2 linked regions of the Saccharothrix violaceirubra genome follow. The protein of the gene in region 2 binds, or shares a complex with, the protein of the main gene of each other region. Links are inferred from orthologs where the notes say so. Each region holds a gene or a part of one and is shown on either strand. Other genes may lie near its edges.

What was found. Proteins that work in one complex are often made in the same cells at the same time.
Region 1: sucB (region 2) and F4559_RS03090 share a complex: the UniProt entries of both Escherichia coli proteins name them as parts of the 2-oxoglutarate dehydrogenase (OGDH) complex. The link is inferred for Saccharothrix violaceirubra from one-to-one orthologs.

What each region holds. Positions count from the first base shown.
Region 1 is NZ_JACHJS010000001.1:620,165-628,775, reverse strand. Bases 2,715-6,973 are described here. They hold F4559_RS03090 (multifunctional oxoglutarate decarboxylase/oxoglutarate dehydrogenase thiamine pyrophosphate-binding subunit/dihydrolipoyllysine-residue succinyltransferase subunit), read left to right. Parts: upstream 2,715-3,089; coding sequence 3,090-6,773; downstream 6,774-6,973. Other genes in these bases: F4559_RS03085 (DUF6104 family protein), read left to right, coding at 6,777-6,956; F4559_RS03095 (ArsR/SmtB family transcription factor), read right to left, coding at 2,715-2,774. Also shown: F4559_RS03105 (ABC transporter ATP-binding protein), read left to right, coding at 1-1,856; F4559_RS03100 (SRPBCC family protein), read right to left, coding at 1,963-2,430; more of F4559_RS03095, read right to left, coding at 2,427-2,714; F4559_RS03080 (hypothetical protein), read right to left, coding at 6,997-7,191; F4559_RS03075 (helix-turn-helix domain-containing protein), read left to right, coding at 7,329-8,135; F4559_RS03070 (helix-turn-helix domain-containing protein), read right to left, coding at 8,132-8,611. UniProt on the Escherichia coli protein: E1 component of the 2-oxoglutarate dehydrogenase (OGDH) complex which catalyzes the decarboxylation of 2-oxoglutarate, the first step in the conversion of 2-oxoglutarate to succinyl-CoA and CO(2).
Region 2 is NZ_JACHJS010000001.1:5,538,930-5,544,848, reverse strand. The notes cover bases 884-3,794. They hold sucB (2-oxoglutarate dehydrogenase, E2 component, dihydrolipoamide succinyltransferase), read right to left. Parts: upstream 3,233-3,794; coding sequence 1,535-3,232; downstream 884-1,534. Other genes in these bases: lpdA (dihydrolipoyl dehydrogenase), read right to left, coding at 3,279-3,794; F4559_RS25290 (TIGR01777 family oxidoreductase), read right to left, coding at 884-1,412. Outside these bases: F4559_RS25295 (phosphatase PAP2 family protein), read right to left, coding at 1-537; more of F4559_RS25290, read right to left, coding at 534-883; more of lpdA, read right to left, coding at 3,795-4,649; F4559_RS25275 (oxidoreductase), read left to right, coding at 4,825-5,142; F4559_RS25270 (leucyl aminopeptidase), read right to left, coding at 5,401-5,919. UniProt on the Escherichia coli protein: E2 component of the 2-oxoglutarate dehydrogenase (OGDH) complex which catalyzes the second step in the conversion of 2-oxoglutarate to succinyl-CoA and CO(2).

The DNA.
Region 1 (8,611 bases), 4.9 Mb from region 2 along the record:
GCGGTCACCGTGGGGGTGGCGGTACCACCGCGCTGGTCGGCGCGACCCCGCCGACGCCGGAACTGCTGGCCCGGATCCACGCGCTGCCGGCCGCGGCCGACGAACCGGAGCTGCGGGGCGAGGACCCGCGCGCACCGGATCCGGGGTTCCGCCTGTGGACGCTGCTCAGACCCGTACGCCTGGCGATGCTCGCGGTCGGCGCTCTGCTGCTGGTCGACTCGGCGCTGGCGATCGGGCTGCCCAACCTGGTCCGGCTGGGCGTGGACCGGGGCGTGGTCGGCGGCGAGCCGGGGTGGTTGTGGGCGGCCTCGCTGGGCGGCCTGCTGCTGGTCGTCGCCGGGTGGCTGTCGTCGGCGGCCGGGACCGTGGTCACGTCGCGGGTCGGCGAGCGGCTGCTGTACCTGCTGCGCGTGCGCAGTTACGCGCACCTCCAGCGGCTGGGCCTGGACTACTACGAGCGCGAGGCCGCCGGCCGGATCATGACCCGGATGACGACGGACGTCGACGCCCTGTCGACCTTCCTGCAGACCGGGCTGACGACGTTCGTGATCAGCTTCCTGACCGTGGGCGGCATCGCGGTGGCGCTGGTCGTGACCGACCTCAAGCTCGCGCTCGTGGCGTTGGCGGTGCTGCCGCCGTTGATCATCGCCACCGCGGTGTTCCAGCGGTTGTCGTCGAGGACGTACGCCGAGGCTCGCGAGAAGGTCAGCGCGGTGAACGCCGACCTCCAGGAGAACGTGTCGGGGCTTCGGGTGTCCCAGGCGTACGCGCGGGAGGACCGGTCGGCGGCGGCGTTCGCCGAGCGGAGCGACGAGTACCGGCGGACGCGGATCAGAGCCCAGCGGTACATCGCCACGTACTTCCCGTTCCTGGCCCTGCTGTCGGGGGTCGCGCAGGCCGGGGTGCTGGTGGTGGGGGCCTACCGGGTGGCCGTCGGTGATCTCTCGCCCGGGGTGTTGTTGGCGTTCGTGCTGTACCTGGGGTTGTTCTTCGCGCCGTTGTTCCAGTTGTCGGGGGTGTTCGACGGGTACCAGCAGGCCCGGGTCGGGTTGTCGCGGATCGGGGAACTGCTGCGGACGCCGACGAGCGTGCCGCCGGCAGCCGATCCGGTGTCGGTGACGTCGTTGCGCGGTGAGGTCGAGCTGTGCGGGGTGACGTTCGTGTACCCCGGGACTTCCGTGCCGGCGCTGGACGCCGTCTCGCTGCACGTGCGGGCCGGGGAGACAGTCGCGCTGGTGGGTGAGACCGGGGCGGGCAAGTCGACGTTGGTGAAGTTGATCGCCCGGTACTACGACGTGACCGATGGTCGGATTCTCGTGGACGGCACGGACATCCGGCAGTACGACCTGGGCGAACTGCGGGCCCGGTTGGGGGTCGTGCCGCAGGAGGCGCACCTGTTCGGCGGGGACGTGGCGGAGAACATCGCCTATGCCGAGCCGGACGCGTCGCGGTCGGCGATCGAGTCGGCGGCCCGGGAGGTGGGGGCGTTGCCGGTGGTCGCGGCGCTGCCTTCGGCCTTTGGTCAGCAGGTCGGTGAGCGGGGGCAGAACCTGTCGGCCGGGCAGCGGCAGTTGGTGGCGTTGGCCAGGGCCGAGTTGGTGTCGCCTGATCTGTTGCTGTTGGACGAGGCGACGGCGGCGTTGGATCCGGCCACGGAGGCTGCGGTGTTGGCCGCGGGTGGGCGGCTTGCCGCTTCTCGGACCACGTTCGTCGTCGCTCATCGGTTGGCTACGGCGGCTCGGGCGGATCGGATCGTGGTGCTGTCCGGGGGGCGGATCGTCGAGGTGGGCAGTCATTCGGCGTTGTTGGCCGCCGGCGGCGTCTACGCCTCGCTCTGGGCGCACGGCATTTCTTAGTTTCCGGCTGCCGTACTGCCGGTGGCTGTGGTTCCGAACGCGCGAGTTGTGCACTCGGACACCGTGAGTTGTGCGTTCAGGCACCGCGAAATGTGCACTGGACGGGTCAGGAGGCGAGGACCTCGTCCAGGCGCTCGTAGCCCTCGACGACTCCGTGTTCCATGCCGCTGGACAGGGCCAGGTCGCGGACTTCGAACGAGTCGAACACGCTCACCCCGCGCAGACGGGTGCGGCCGTCGCCCAGGTCCTCGAAGGTCAGGGTTTCCAGGCTCACGCCCTCGGGCATGCCGCAGAACGTGAACGTCTGCACGATCCGCGTGTCCTCGCGCACCTCGTGGAACGAGCCGTAGAACGCGTATTCGCCGTTCTCCTCCACGTGCGTGTACCGGTACGACCCACCGGTCACGGCGTTCCACTCGTCGACCTTCATCTCCAAGCGGCGTGGGCCCAGCCAGCGCTTCACCAGCTCGACGTCCACGTGGGCGCGGAACACGGCCGCGCGTGGTGCGGCGAACTCCCGTTCGATCACGATCGTGGGCGTGTCCTTGCCCGCCTCGATGGTGGTCTCGCTCATGACGCTTCCCCTTTCTCCGCGGTGTCCGGCAGGGACTCCGCCAACACCTCGTCCAGTCGCCGGTACCGCTCTTCGGCTTGCCGCCGGTACCGCTCGATCCACTTGGTCATCAGGTCGAACACCTCCGCTTCGAGGTGGACGGGTCGCCGTTGGGCGTCCCGGCCGCGACTCACCAAGCCCGCGTCCTCCAGCACCTTCACGTGCTTGGACACCGCCTGGAGGGTCACGGGGTACCGCTCGGCCAGCTCGTTCACGGTCGCGTCGCCGGACGCCAGCCGGGCGACCATGTCGCGCCGGATCGGGTCGGCCAGCGCCGCGAAGACCCGCGACAGGTCGTTCGCCACGGCAACCCCTTTACTCAACCAGTTGGTTGATTAAGACCGTACGCACCCCCGCCGCCTTAGTCAACCAACTGGTTGACCACGACTCCGAACAGTCGCCGATCGGGCACCGAGCCACTAGCGTCCAGGGGCATGCGCGAGCCCCTGACCTCAAGCGATACCGGAGCGCCACCATCGGGACCGATGCCGTGACCGATCCTGTGACAGAGACCTCCTTGCCCGCACCCGCCTCTGTGTTAATCGCCCCGGTCGGGGTACTAGCCTGACCATGAGTTGAGTCATCAGAACAAGCGAGATGGATAGAGGCGAGCGTCAGCCGTGTCCAGCAGCAGTCCGGCTTCACAGTTCGGCCCCAACGAGTGGTTGGTCGAGGAGATGTACGAGCAGTTCCTCGCCGACCCGTCGTCCGTGGACCCCGCGTGGCACGACTTCTTCGCCGACTACAAGTCGACGCAGCGGTCGGGCAACGGGGCGACGGCCGCACAGGCGGAGAGCGGCACGGCGCCGGCGGCACCCACCGCCACGGCGACGAGGCCCGCACCCGAGAAGCCGGCGGCCCGGCCCGCGCCCAAGACCGAGGCGAAGCCCGCACCCCAGACCAAGCCCGCGGCCAAGCCCGCACCGGCGAGCGCCGCCAAGGCCGCCCCGGTGAAGGAGCAGGCCGGGCAGGAGCAGAAGCAGCTGCGCGGTGCCGCCGCCGCGATCGCGAAGAACATGGAGCTGTCGCTCACCGTTCCGACCGCGACGAGCGTGCGCGCCGTGCCCGCCAAGCTGCTGGCCGACAACCGCATCGTGATCAACAACCACCTCAAGCGCACCCGCGGTGGGAAGGTCTCCTTCACCCACCTGATCGGGTACGCGGTGGTCCGGGCGCTCCAGTCGTTCCCGAACCTCAACCGGCACTACGCCGAGATCGACGGCAAGCCGTTCGCGATCACGCCCGAGCACGTCAACTTCGGCCTGGCCATCGACCTGCCCGGCAAGGACGGCTCGCGCACGCTCGTCGTCGCCTCGGTCAAGGGCTGCGAGAACATGACGTTCACGCAGTTCTGGCAGGCGTACGAGGACCTGATCCGCAAGGCCCGCGGCGGTTCGCTGACCACCGAGGACTTCTCGGGCACGACCATCTCGCTGACCAACCCAGGCACGATCGGCACCAACCACTCGGTGCCGCGCCTGCAGGCAGGCCAGGGCGCGATCATCGGCGTCGGCGCCATGGAGTACCCCGCCCACTTCCAGGGCACCAGCGAGCAGGCGCTCACCGACATGGGCGTCAGCAAGATCATCACGCTGACCTCGACCTACGACCACCGCATCATCCAGGGCGCGGAGTCGGGCGAGTTCCTCAAGCGCATCCACCAGCTCCTGCTCGGCGAGGACGGCTTCTACGACGACGTCTTCACGTCGCTGCGCCTGCCCTACGAGCCCATCCGCTGGGTCGCCGACATCCCCGAGGGCGCGGTCGACAAGACCGCCCGGGTGATCGAGCTGATCGACGCGTTCCGCACCCGCGGCCACCTGATGGCCGACACGGACCCGCTGAACTACCGCCAGCGCAGCCACAGCGACCTGGACGTGCTCAGCCACGGCCTGACGCTGTGGGACCTCGACCGCGAGTTCCCGGTCGGCGGCTTCGGCGGCAAGGAGCGGATGCGCCTGCGCGACATCCTGGGCGTGCTGCGCAACTCGTACTGCCGCACGGTCGGCGTCGAGTACATGCACATCCTCGACCCGGAGGAGCGCCTCTGGATCCAGGAGCGCGTCGAGGTCCCGCACGAGAAGCCCCCGGCCACCGTGCAGAAGTACATCCTCTCCAAGCTCAACGCGGCCGAGGCGTTCGAGACGTTCCTCCAGACCAAGTACGTCGGCCAGAAGCGGTTCTCGCTCGAAGGCGGCGAGACGGTCATCCCGCTGCTCGACGCCGTGCTGGACAAGGCCGCCGAGCACGAGCTGGACGAGGTCGTCATCGGCATGCCGCACCGCGGCCGGCTCAACGTCCTGGCCAACATCGTCGGCAAGCCGATCTCGCAGATCTTCCGCGAGTTCGAGGGCAACCTCGACCCGGGCCAGGCGCACGGCTCCGGCGACGTGAAGTACCACCTCGGCGCCGAGGGCAAGTACTTCCGGATGTTCGGCGACGGCGAGACCAAGGTGTCGCTGACCGCGAACCCGTCGCACCTGGAAGCCGTGGACCCGGTGCTGGAAGGCATCGTCCGCGCCAAGCAGGACCAGCTCGACAAGGGCGGCGAGGGCTTCACCGTGCTGCCGGTCGCGCTGCACGGCGACGCCGCGTTCGCCGGTCAGGGCGTGGTGGCCGAGACGCTGAACCTGGCCCTGGTGCGCGGTTACCGCACCGGCGGCACGGTGCACGTCGTGGTCAACAACCAGGTCGGCTTCACCACGGCGCCGGAGAACTCGCGCTCGTCGAAGTACTCGACCGACGTCGCGAAGATGATCGGCGCACCGGTCTTCCACGTGAACGGCGACGACCCCGAGGCGTGCTACTGGGTCGCCAAGCTGGCCGTGGACTACCGGCAGAAGTTCAACAAGGACGTCGTGATCGACATGGTGTGCTACCGCCGCCGCGGTCACAACGAGGGCGACGACCCCTCGATGACCCAGCCGGCGATGTACGACGTGATCGACACCAAGCGCTCGGTCCGCAAGACCTACACCGAGGCCCTGATCGGCCGCGGCGACATCTCGGTCGAGGAGGCCGAGAAGGCGTTGCAGGACTTCTCCTCGCAGTTGGAGCACGTCTTCAACGAGGTGCGCGAGCTGGAGAAGCACCCGATCAAGACCTCGCCGTCGATCGAGGCCGAGCAGCAGATCCCGGCCAAGCTGCCCACGGGCATCGAGCGTTCGGTGATCGAGCACATCGCCGACTCGCACGTCGACCTGCCCGAGGGCTTCACGCCGCACCCGCGCGTCAAGCCGGTGCTCGAGCGGCGGGCCAAGATGGCCCGCGAGGGCGGCATCGACTGGGCGTTCGCCGAGCTGCTCGCGTTCGGCTCGCTGGTCATCGACGGCCGCACGGTCCGCCTGGCCGGCCAGGACTCGCGGCGCGGCACGTTCGTGCAGCGGCACGCCACGCTCGTCGACCGCAAGAAGGGCGACGAGTACACGCCGTTGCAGAACCTCGCCGAGGACCAGGGCAAGTTCATGGTCTACGACTCGGTGCTGTCCGAGTTCGCGGCGCTGGGCTTCGAGTACGGCTACTCGGTGGCCAACCCGGACGCGCTGGTGCTGTGGGAGGCGCAGTTCGGCGACTTCGTCAACGGCGCCCAGTCGATCATCGACGAGTTCATCTCGTCCGGCGAGGCCAAGTGGGGCCAGGTCTCCGACGTCGTGCTGCTGCTGCCGCACGGTCACGAGGGCCAGGGCCCGGACCACACGTCGGGTCGCATCGAGCGCTTCCTGCAGCTGTGCGCCGAGGGCTCGATGACGATCGCCGTGCCGTCGACGCCGGCGAACTACTTCCACCTGCTGCGCCGCCACGCGCTCGACGGCGTGAACCGCCCGCTGGTGGTCTTCACCCCCAAGTCGATGCTGCGTCTGAAGGCCGCGGTGAGCCCGGTCGAGGACTTCACCGAGGAGCGCTTCAAGTCGGTGATCGACGACCCGACGATCACGTCGCCGGACGCGGTCACGAAGGTCCTGCTGTGCAGCGGCAAGATCTACTACGAACTGGTCGCCGAGCAGGAGAAGCGCGGCGCGACGGACACCGCGGTCGTGCGCGTCGAGCAGCTCTACCCGGTGCCGGTGCGCAAGCTGACCGAGGCGTTGGAGCGCTACCCGAACGCGGCCGACGTCCGCTGGGTGCAGGAGGAGCCGGCCAACCAGGGCGCATGGCCGTTCTACGGCCTGAACCTGCCGGACCTGCTGCCCTCGCGGTACTCGCTCAAGCGCATCTCGCGGCGGCCGATGGCGGCGCCGTCGGCGGGCTCGTCGAAGGTGCACGAGGTCGAGCAGCGCGAGATCATCACGAAGGCGTTCGAGTAGGCCGTGTACTTCACCGACCGCGGCATCGAGGAACTGGAGCGGCGCCGGGGCGAGGAGGACGTGAGCCTCGCCTGGGTGGCCGACCGGCTGCGGGCGTTCGTCGACGCGAACCCCGAGTTCGAGACGGCGATCGAGCGGTTCGCCACGTACCTGGCACGTGACGACGAGGACTTCGAGGACTGACCGCCGAAGGGGCGCCCCGCGCGGGGCGCCCCTTCCGCTTTTACCGGTGGTGGTCGCACCGGGAGCAGCGCCGGGCCCGCAGCAGCCCGAGCGCGCGGTGCGTGCCCAGCGCGATGACGGCGCCCGACAGGCCCCCGGCGACGAGCACGGTGTCGTCGAGGCCGAAGCGCTCGGTGATCAGGGTCCAGGCGGCGACGAGCGGTGCGACGCGGATCAGCCAGTGTTCGCGGTTCACGGTGTCCTCCCCGGTTTCGGCGGTCGCGGGGAAGTGTGCGGTCGCGGTCGGGCAGGTCCGGTCCGAAGCGGACGGATTCGTGCGGTCCTGTGCCATCATCGCGACGTCCGCGTGTGTCGGCGTGAAAGCAGGTTACGGTGCCCGAAATCCCACCCGCGTTAGCGAGACTCGTCCGGGAGTTGAAGTCGCTGCGCCTGCGTGCCGGGCAGCCGACGATCGAGACGTTGGCGAGTCACATCAGGTGCAGCAGGCAGACGGTTTCGGCCGTGCTGAACGGGCACCGGCTGCCGCGCTGGGAATTCGTGGAGAGGTTCGCCGAGTACTGCGCGGCCACTCCGGACGTGGTGGCGCGGCTGCACGACCTGTGGCTCGACGTGCACATGGGCGAGGACGAACCGGCCGTCCCGGTGCCGTTTCCCGGCCTGGATTCCGTGGGGGTGGAGTGGTTCGACGACCACGCCGCGTTCTACGCGGCGGGCGCGGACGGGATCGCGCGGACGACGTCGCAGATCCGGACCACCTACGTGCACCAACACCCGCCGACGATCTACCGGGCGACCGCCGCGGAACGCTATTTCACCGCGATCCTGGACTGGGCGAGGGAACGCGGGGAGCGGACCGTGCGCCGGATCGTCGGCGTCCGGTTCGTCGGCGGACGGCCCGAGTCGTCGATGCTCGACTGGCTGGTGGCGCACCACGCGGAAACCCGGGACATCGAGAACTACGAGGTGCGCGTACTGCCGTGGTCACCGCCCGCCGACGGCGTGAACCTGATGCTGTTCGACGACGCGCACACGTTCCTCGCGTTCTCCGGGCAGTCGAAGGCGGGGTTGAGCGGGTTCCGCGTGGAGAGCGAGAAGTTCCAGAAGTATTTCGTCCTCTACTACGAACAGTTGTGGGCACCGCTGGAATCGGTGGAGAAATTCCTCGGCGAGCGCGCTTAGACGAGTTTGAGCAGCGGCCGTTCGATGCCGAGCATCGAACGGACGTGGGAGACCCGCCAGCCGAGTTCCGCGGCGAGCGCCTGCGCGGTCAGGCCGGACATCCCGAACGCGCGGCCGAGCAGGGCGGGCCGCTCGCCGGGGTAGCCGGTCACCGGTTCGGGCGACAGTTCCGTGATCTTGAGCCGGCGCAGGCCGCGGGTGCCCGCCGCGTCGGAGAGCACGCCGAGTTCACGCGCCCGCCGCACCAGCGCGAGCACCGGCACGCCCCACACCGCGCGCAGTTCGCCGAGCCGGTCGAGGTCGACCCGGTCGGGGAGTTCGGGGGTGATCGCGGCACGCGGCGTGAGGAACTCGGCCGCGAACACGTCCAGGTCGTGCTCGGTCGGGTCGGGGTGCAGCAGGCGGCCGAGTTCCCGGGCCACGGTGAACCGGTGGCCGTAGACATCCGGGTCGCGCGGCACGACGACGACCGGCCG
Region 2 (5,919 bases):
GCCGAGCAGCCCCACCCCCATGACGCCGAGCACCGCGCCGACCGTGTCGGTGAACCAGTGGTACTGCACGACGACCCGGCTCGCGGCCGTGAGCACGATCGCCGTGACGGCCAGGACGATCGCGGTGCGCACGTGGTCGCGGGCCAGGTGCGCGGTCAGCAGCACGCCCACGAACCCCATCGTGGCCACGGCCGTCACGTGCCCGCTCGGATAGCTGTAGAGGTCGTACTCGATCGGCCTGATGCGCCGGTACAGGTCCCGCGCGAGCACGGTCGTCCAGCACAGTCCGAACAGGACGGACGCGCGCACCAGCAGCGAGTCCCGCGCCAGCAGCGCCCGCGATCCCAACGCCACCAACGTGATCGTGGCCAGCCCCGGGCTGAGCACGAGGCTGATCACCTCGGCGGTCCGCGTGACCGCGGGACCCAGGGTCAGGGCCACCTCGTGCAGATCGCGGTCCAGCACGGGCACGTCGTGGCGCACCAGCACGCCGAGCCCGACCGAGGCGAGCACGAACAGGACGCCGAGGGCGATCATCGGCCGACGGCCGCCGCCACCGCGGTGCCCAACGAGGGGTGCCGGAACCGGAACCCGGCCCGTTCCAGCGCACGGGGGATCGCGCGCTGCCCGATCAGCACGCCCTCCTCGGCGAACTCGCCGAGCACGAGCTTGAGCGCGAACCCCGGCACGATCCACGGCGTCGGCCGCCGCAGCACGTGCCCGACCGTGCGGGTGAACTCGGAGTTCGTCACGGGCGACGGACCGGTCACGTTCACCGGTCCCGAGATCTCGGGGTGCTCGATCGCGAACACGGTCGCCGCGAGCACGTCGTCCAGCGACACCCACGGCATGTACTGGTGGCCGGAGCCGAGTTTGCCGCCCAGACCGGCCGAGAACAGCGGCCTCAACTTGCCGAACAGCCCGCCGGACTCGCCCAGCACCAGGCCCGTGCGCAGCTTCACGACCCGCTGCGGGCCCTCCGTCGCCGCCTCCCAGCGGCGGACCAGCTCGGCCAGGAACCCGGTGCCCGACGGCGACGTCTCGTCGACGACCTCCTCGCCGGTGTCGCCGTAGAAGCCGACCGCGCTCGAATTGACCAGCAGCGGCACCCCGTGCTCGACCGCGGCACCGGCGAGTACCTCCGTGGGCACCGTGCGGCTGTCCAGCAGCACCTGCTTGCGCGCCTGGTCCCACCGCTTGTCCGCGATGCCCGCGCCGCACAGGTTCACGATCGCGTCCGCGCCGGTCAACGCGTCGACGTCGAGCCTGCCCGCGGGTGGGTCCCACGTCCGCTCGTCGGGTGCCTGTGCCGGCCGCCGCACGAGCCGCACGACCTCGTGGCCGGCGCCGCGCAGCGCGGCGACCAGGCTGGTGCCGATGAAACCGGACGAACCGGCGACCACAACGCGCATGGCAATGATCGTCTCTCAGCGACCCGCCCCGCGCACAGCGGCGGAAGTGTCGTCCTGACCACCCGGGACGGCGAAGGCCGTATCCCTCGCGTGAGGGATACGGCCTTCGCCGGCTTGTGTTCCTACAGACCCAGGTCGGCCTCGAACGCGCCCTCTTCCAGGCGGTTCTTCACCGTGGTCAGGAAACGGCCCGCGTCGGCGCCGTCCACCAGGCGGTGGTCGTAGGTCAGGGCGAGGTAGGCCATCGAGCGGATCGCGATGGTGTCGTCGCCGCTCGCGTCGGTGATCACCACCGCGCGCTTCTTCACCACGCCGACACCCAGGATGCCGACCTGCGGCTGCTGGATGATCGGGGTGTCGAACAGCGCGCCGTTGCTGCCCAGGTTGGTCAGCGAGAACGTGCCGCCGGTCAGCTCGTCCGGGGTCAGCTTGTTGCCGCGCGCGCGGGCCGCGAGGTCCGCGATCTTGTGCGACAGGCCGGCCAGGTTGAGGTCGCCCGCGTTCGCGATCACCGCGTTGAGCAGGCCGCGCTCGGTGTCGATCGCGATGCCCAGGTGCTCGGCACCGTGGTAGACGACCTCCTTCTTCTCCTCGTCGATCGAGGCGTTCAGCACGGGGTGCTGCTTGAGTGCCTCGACCGCCGCCTTGGCGAAGAACGGCAGGAACGTCAGCTTCGTGCCCTCGCGCTGCTCGAACGCCTTCTTGGCCTGGTTGCGCAGCCGGGCGATCTTGGTGACGTCCACCTCGAACACCTGGGTGAGCTGCGCGGAGACCTGGAGCGACTCGCGGGTACGCTGCGCGACGATCTGGCGCAGGCGGGGCAGCTTCTGCACCGTGCCGCGCTTGCCGCTGGTGTCGGCGGCCGGCGCCGCGACCCGCTGGGCGGGTGCCGCCGATGCGGGCGCGGCGGCCGGCGCCGGGGCCTTCTTGGCCTCGACGGCGGCCTGCACGTCCTGCTTGCGGATGCGACCGCCGACGCCGGAACCCTTGAGCGTGGCCAGGTCGATGCCGTGCTCGGCCGCGAGCTTGCGGACCAGCGGCGTCACGTACGGCGTGCCACCGTCGGTGTTGTTGTCGTCGGCCTTCGGCGCTTTCTGGACGGGAGCGGGCTTCGGGGCCTCGGGCGCGGGCGTCGGCTTGGGCGCTTCCTGGACCGGCGCGGGCTTCGGGGCTTCCTGGACCGGTGCCGGCTTGGGCGCCTCGGGAGCCTTCGGCGCGGGCGCACCCGAGCCGACGACCGCGAGCTGCCCGCCGACCTCGACGGTCTCGTCCTCGCCCGCGGTGATCTCCAGCAGCGTGCCCGCCACCGGCGACGGGATCTCGGTGTCGACCTTGTCCGTCGACACCTCCAGCAGCGGCTCGTCGACCTCGACGGGGTCGCCGACCTGCTTGAGCCAGCGGGTGACGGTGCCCTCGGTGACGCTCTCGCCGAGCGCCGGCATGGTCACCGGCGTGCCCTCGGCGGCACCGCCGGCCGGCGCGGCCTGCGGCTCGGGTTCGGGCGCGGCCTGCGGCGCCGGTGCGGCCTGCGGCTCGGGCGCGGCCTCCTCGACGGGCGTCGAGGCGGAACCGGAGTCCGCGTCGCCGTCGCCGATCACGGCCAGCTCGGCGCCGACCTCGACGGTCTCGTCCTCCTGCGCGACGATCTTCTGCAGGACGCCCGCGGCGGGCGAGGGGATCTCGGTGTCGACCTTGTCGGTCGACACCTCCAGCAAGGGCTCGTCGACCTCGACGCGGTCACCCTCCTGCTTCAACCAGCGGGTGACGGTGCCCTCGGTGACGCTTTCGCCGAGAGCGGGCATTTGGACGGAGAAGGCCATCGTTCGCTGACTCCTGGATCGTGTGCGGCTGACTGGTTTGCGACGGTCAGCCGTGCACGTGCAGCGGCTTGCCGGCCAGGGCGAGGAACGCCTCGCCGAGGGCTTCCGTCTGGGTCGGGTGTGCGTGGATGAGCGGAGCCACGTCCTCCGGGTACGCCTCCCAGCTGTAGATCAACTGGGCCTCGCCGATCAGCTCGCCGACCCGCTCGCCGACCAGGGTGATGCCGACGACCGGGCCGTCCGGCGCCTTGACCAGCTTGACGCCGCCGGCGGTCTTGAGGATCTGGCTCTTGCCGTTGCCCGCCAGGTCGTAGACGAAGGTCTCGACCTTGCCGTACTTCTCCTGGGCCGCGGCCTCGGAGAGCCCGACCGAGGCGACCTCGGGCTTGCAGTAGGTGACGCGCGGGATGCCCGCCTCGTCGATGACCTTGGGGTTCTGCCCGGCGATCTCCTCGGCGACGAAGATGCCCTGCTGGAACCCGCGGTGCGCGAGCTGCAGGCCGGGCACGATGTCGCCGACGGCGTAGACGTTCGGGATGTTGGTGCGCAGGCGCTCGTCGGTGATCACGAAGCCGCGCTCGATCTTGACACCGGCCTCCTCGAAGCCGTGGCCCGCGGAGTTGGGGCCCCGGCCGACGGCGACGAGCAGCAGGTCGGCCTCGAGCACGTCGCCGGACTCCAGCGTCACGGACACGCCCGAGTCGGTCTGCGTGGCGCCGGTGAACCGGACGCCGGTCTTGAACTTGATGCCCCGGCGGCGGAACGCGCGCTCGAGCTGCTTGGACGCGTACTCGTCCTCGGCCGGCACCAGGCGGGGCAGGGCCTCCACGATCGTGACCTCGGCGCCGAACGACGCCCACACGCTCGCGAACTCCACGCCGATCACGCCGCCGCCGAGCACGACGACCTTCTCCGGCACGAAGTCCAGGTTCAGCGCCTGGTCGCTGGTGATGATCCGGCCGCCGATCTCCAGACCGGGCAGGCTGCGCGCGTACGAGCCGGTGGCCAGCACGACGTTCTTGCCCGTGTAGCGCTGCCCGTCCACCTCGACGGTGTTCGGGCCGACGAACGTGCCGGTGCCCTCGACGAGCGTGACCTTGTTCGCCTTGGCCAGACCCTGGAGTCCCTTGTACAGACGGCTGATCACACCGTCCTTGTAGGAGTTGACGCCCGCGATGTCGATGCCCTCCAGCGAGGACTTCACGCCGAACTGGTCGCCTTCGCGCGCGTTGTCCGCGACCTCGGCGGCGTGCAGCAGCGCCTTGGTCGGGATGCACCCGCGGTGCAGGCAGGTGCCGCCCAGCTTGTCCTTCTCGACCAGGACGACGGACAGGCCGAGCTCGGCCGCGCGGAACGCGCAGGCGTAGCCGCCCGAGCCGCCACCGAGGATCACAAGGTCGGCGGAGGTGTCGGTCACGGGATCTCCCTGGAGGGCTTGTTGCCTTACTCCGCGCGGGTGCGCGCGTGTAGAAGCCATCTTGTCACTACCTCCGCGAAGGCGGCGACGCGGTGCCCGATCGGGAGATTTGGCCACGCTTTCACACGGCCGCCGGCAGGATGGCCGTCTGGACTCGGGGCAGGAGGTACCAGGGGTGGGTCTGTTCGACCGTTTCCGCAGGAAGCAGCGTGCCGGCGTGCCGCGTGTGGCGACGTCGGCCGACACCGGATACCTGGAGCAGTGGGCCGCGTCTCGGCGCGGGGTCGAGGCGTTCGTCGAGCCGAAGACCACCGTGACGGAGACCACCGTGGTGTTCGTCGCACACGACGGCGAGTGGACCAGACGGCGTATCGACGGCGAGGAAGGCGCGCGGAGGTTGGCGCGCAAACTCGGCATCCCGGTGTACGACGCGGGGATCGTGGGTTACCCCAAACGTATGCGCGAGTACACCCGCCGCAAATCGGCGGGCTGAGCGCTCTTCCGGCCGCGCGCTCTTCCGGCCGCCCGATCGGGTGTCCCGCCGGACTTGTCCACAGGCCCGGTGTCCCCGGTGGAGTTGTCCACAGGCGAGGGCTGTATCTCCGCGCCGCGCTGCCGTCGTCGATAGGCTGGAGCGGGGCAGCCCCCCAGGGTGGGTGGGGGTGTGTCCGGTACCCGTGAGCGCGGATGTCGATCAAGAGTCGGTGTGACCCGCGAGGTGGGGTGCAGGGTGCCCCACCTCGCGCGGGTGTCAGCCGTTCGCCGCGATGTCCGCCAGCACGGCCGCCAGGGTGCGTACGGGTACGCCGGTGCCGCCCCGGGTGGTGTAGCCGTACGCCCCGCCGCTGTGGAACGACGGACCGGCCACGTCCAGGTGCGCCCACGACACGCCCTCGGCCACGAACTCGCGCAGGAACACGCCCGCCACGAGCATGCTGCCGAACCGGTGCCCGGCCACGTTCGCCAGGTCGGCCAGGCGCGAGTCGAGGTCGCCGCGCAGTTCCTCCGGCAACGGCATCGCCCACGCGTTCTCACCGACGGCCCGGCCCAGTTCCGCGACCCGGTCGCGGAAAGCCTCGGTGCCCATCACGCCCATGGTCCGCTTGCCCAGCGCCACGATCTGGCCGCCGGTCAGCGTGGAGGTCTCGACCAGGTAGTCCGGTCCCTCCTCGCACGCGCGCACGATCGCGTCGGACAGCACGAGCCGTCCTTCGGCGTCGGTGTTGAGCACCTCGACGGTCTTGCCGCCGTACATCGTCAGCACGTCACC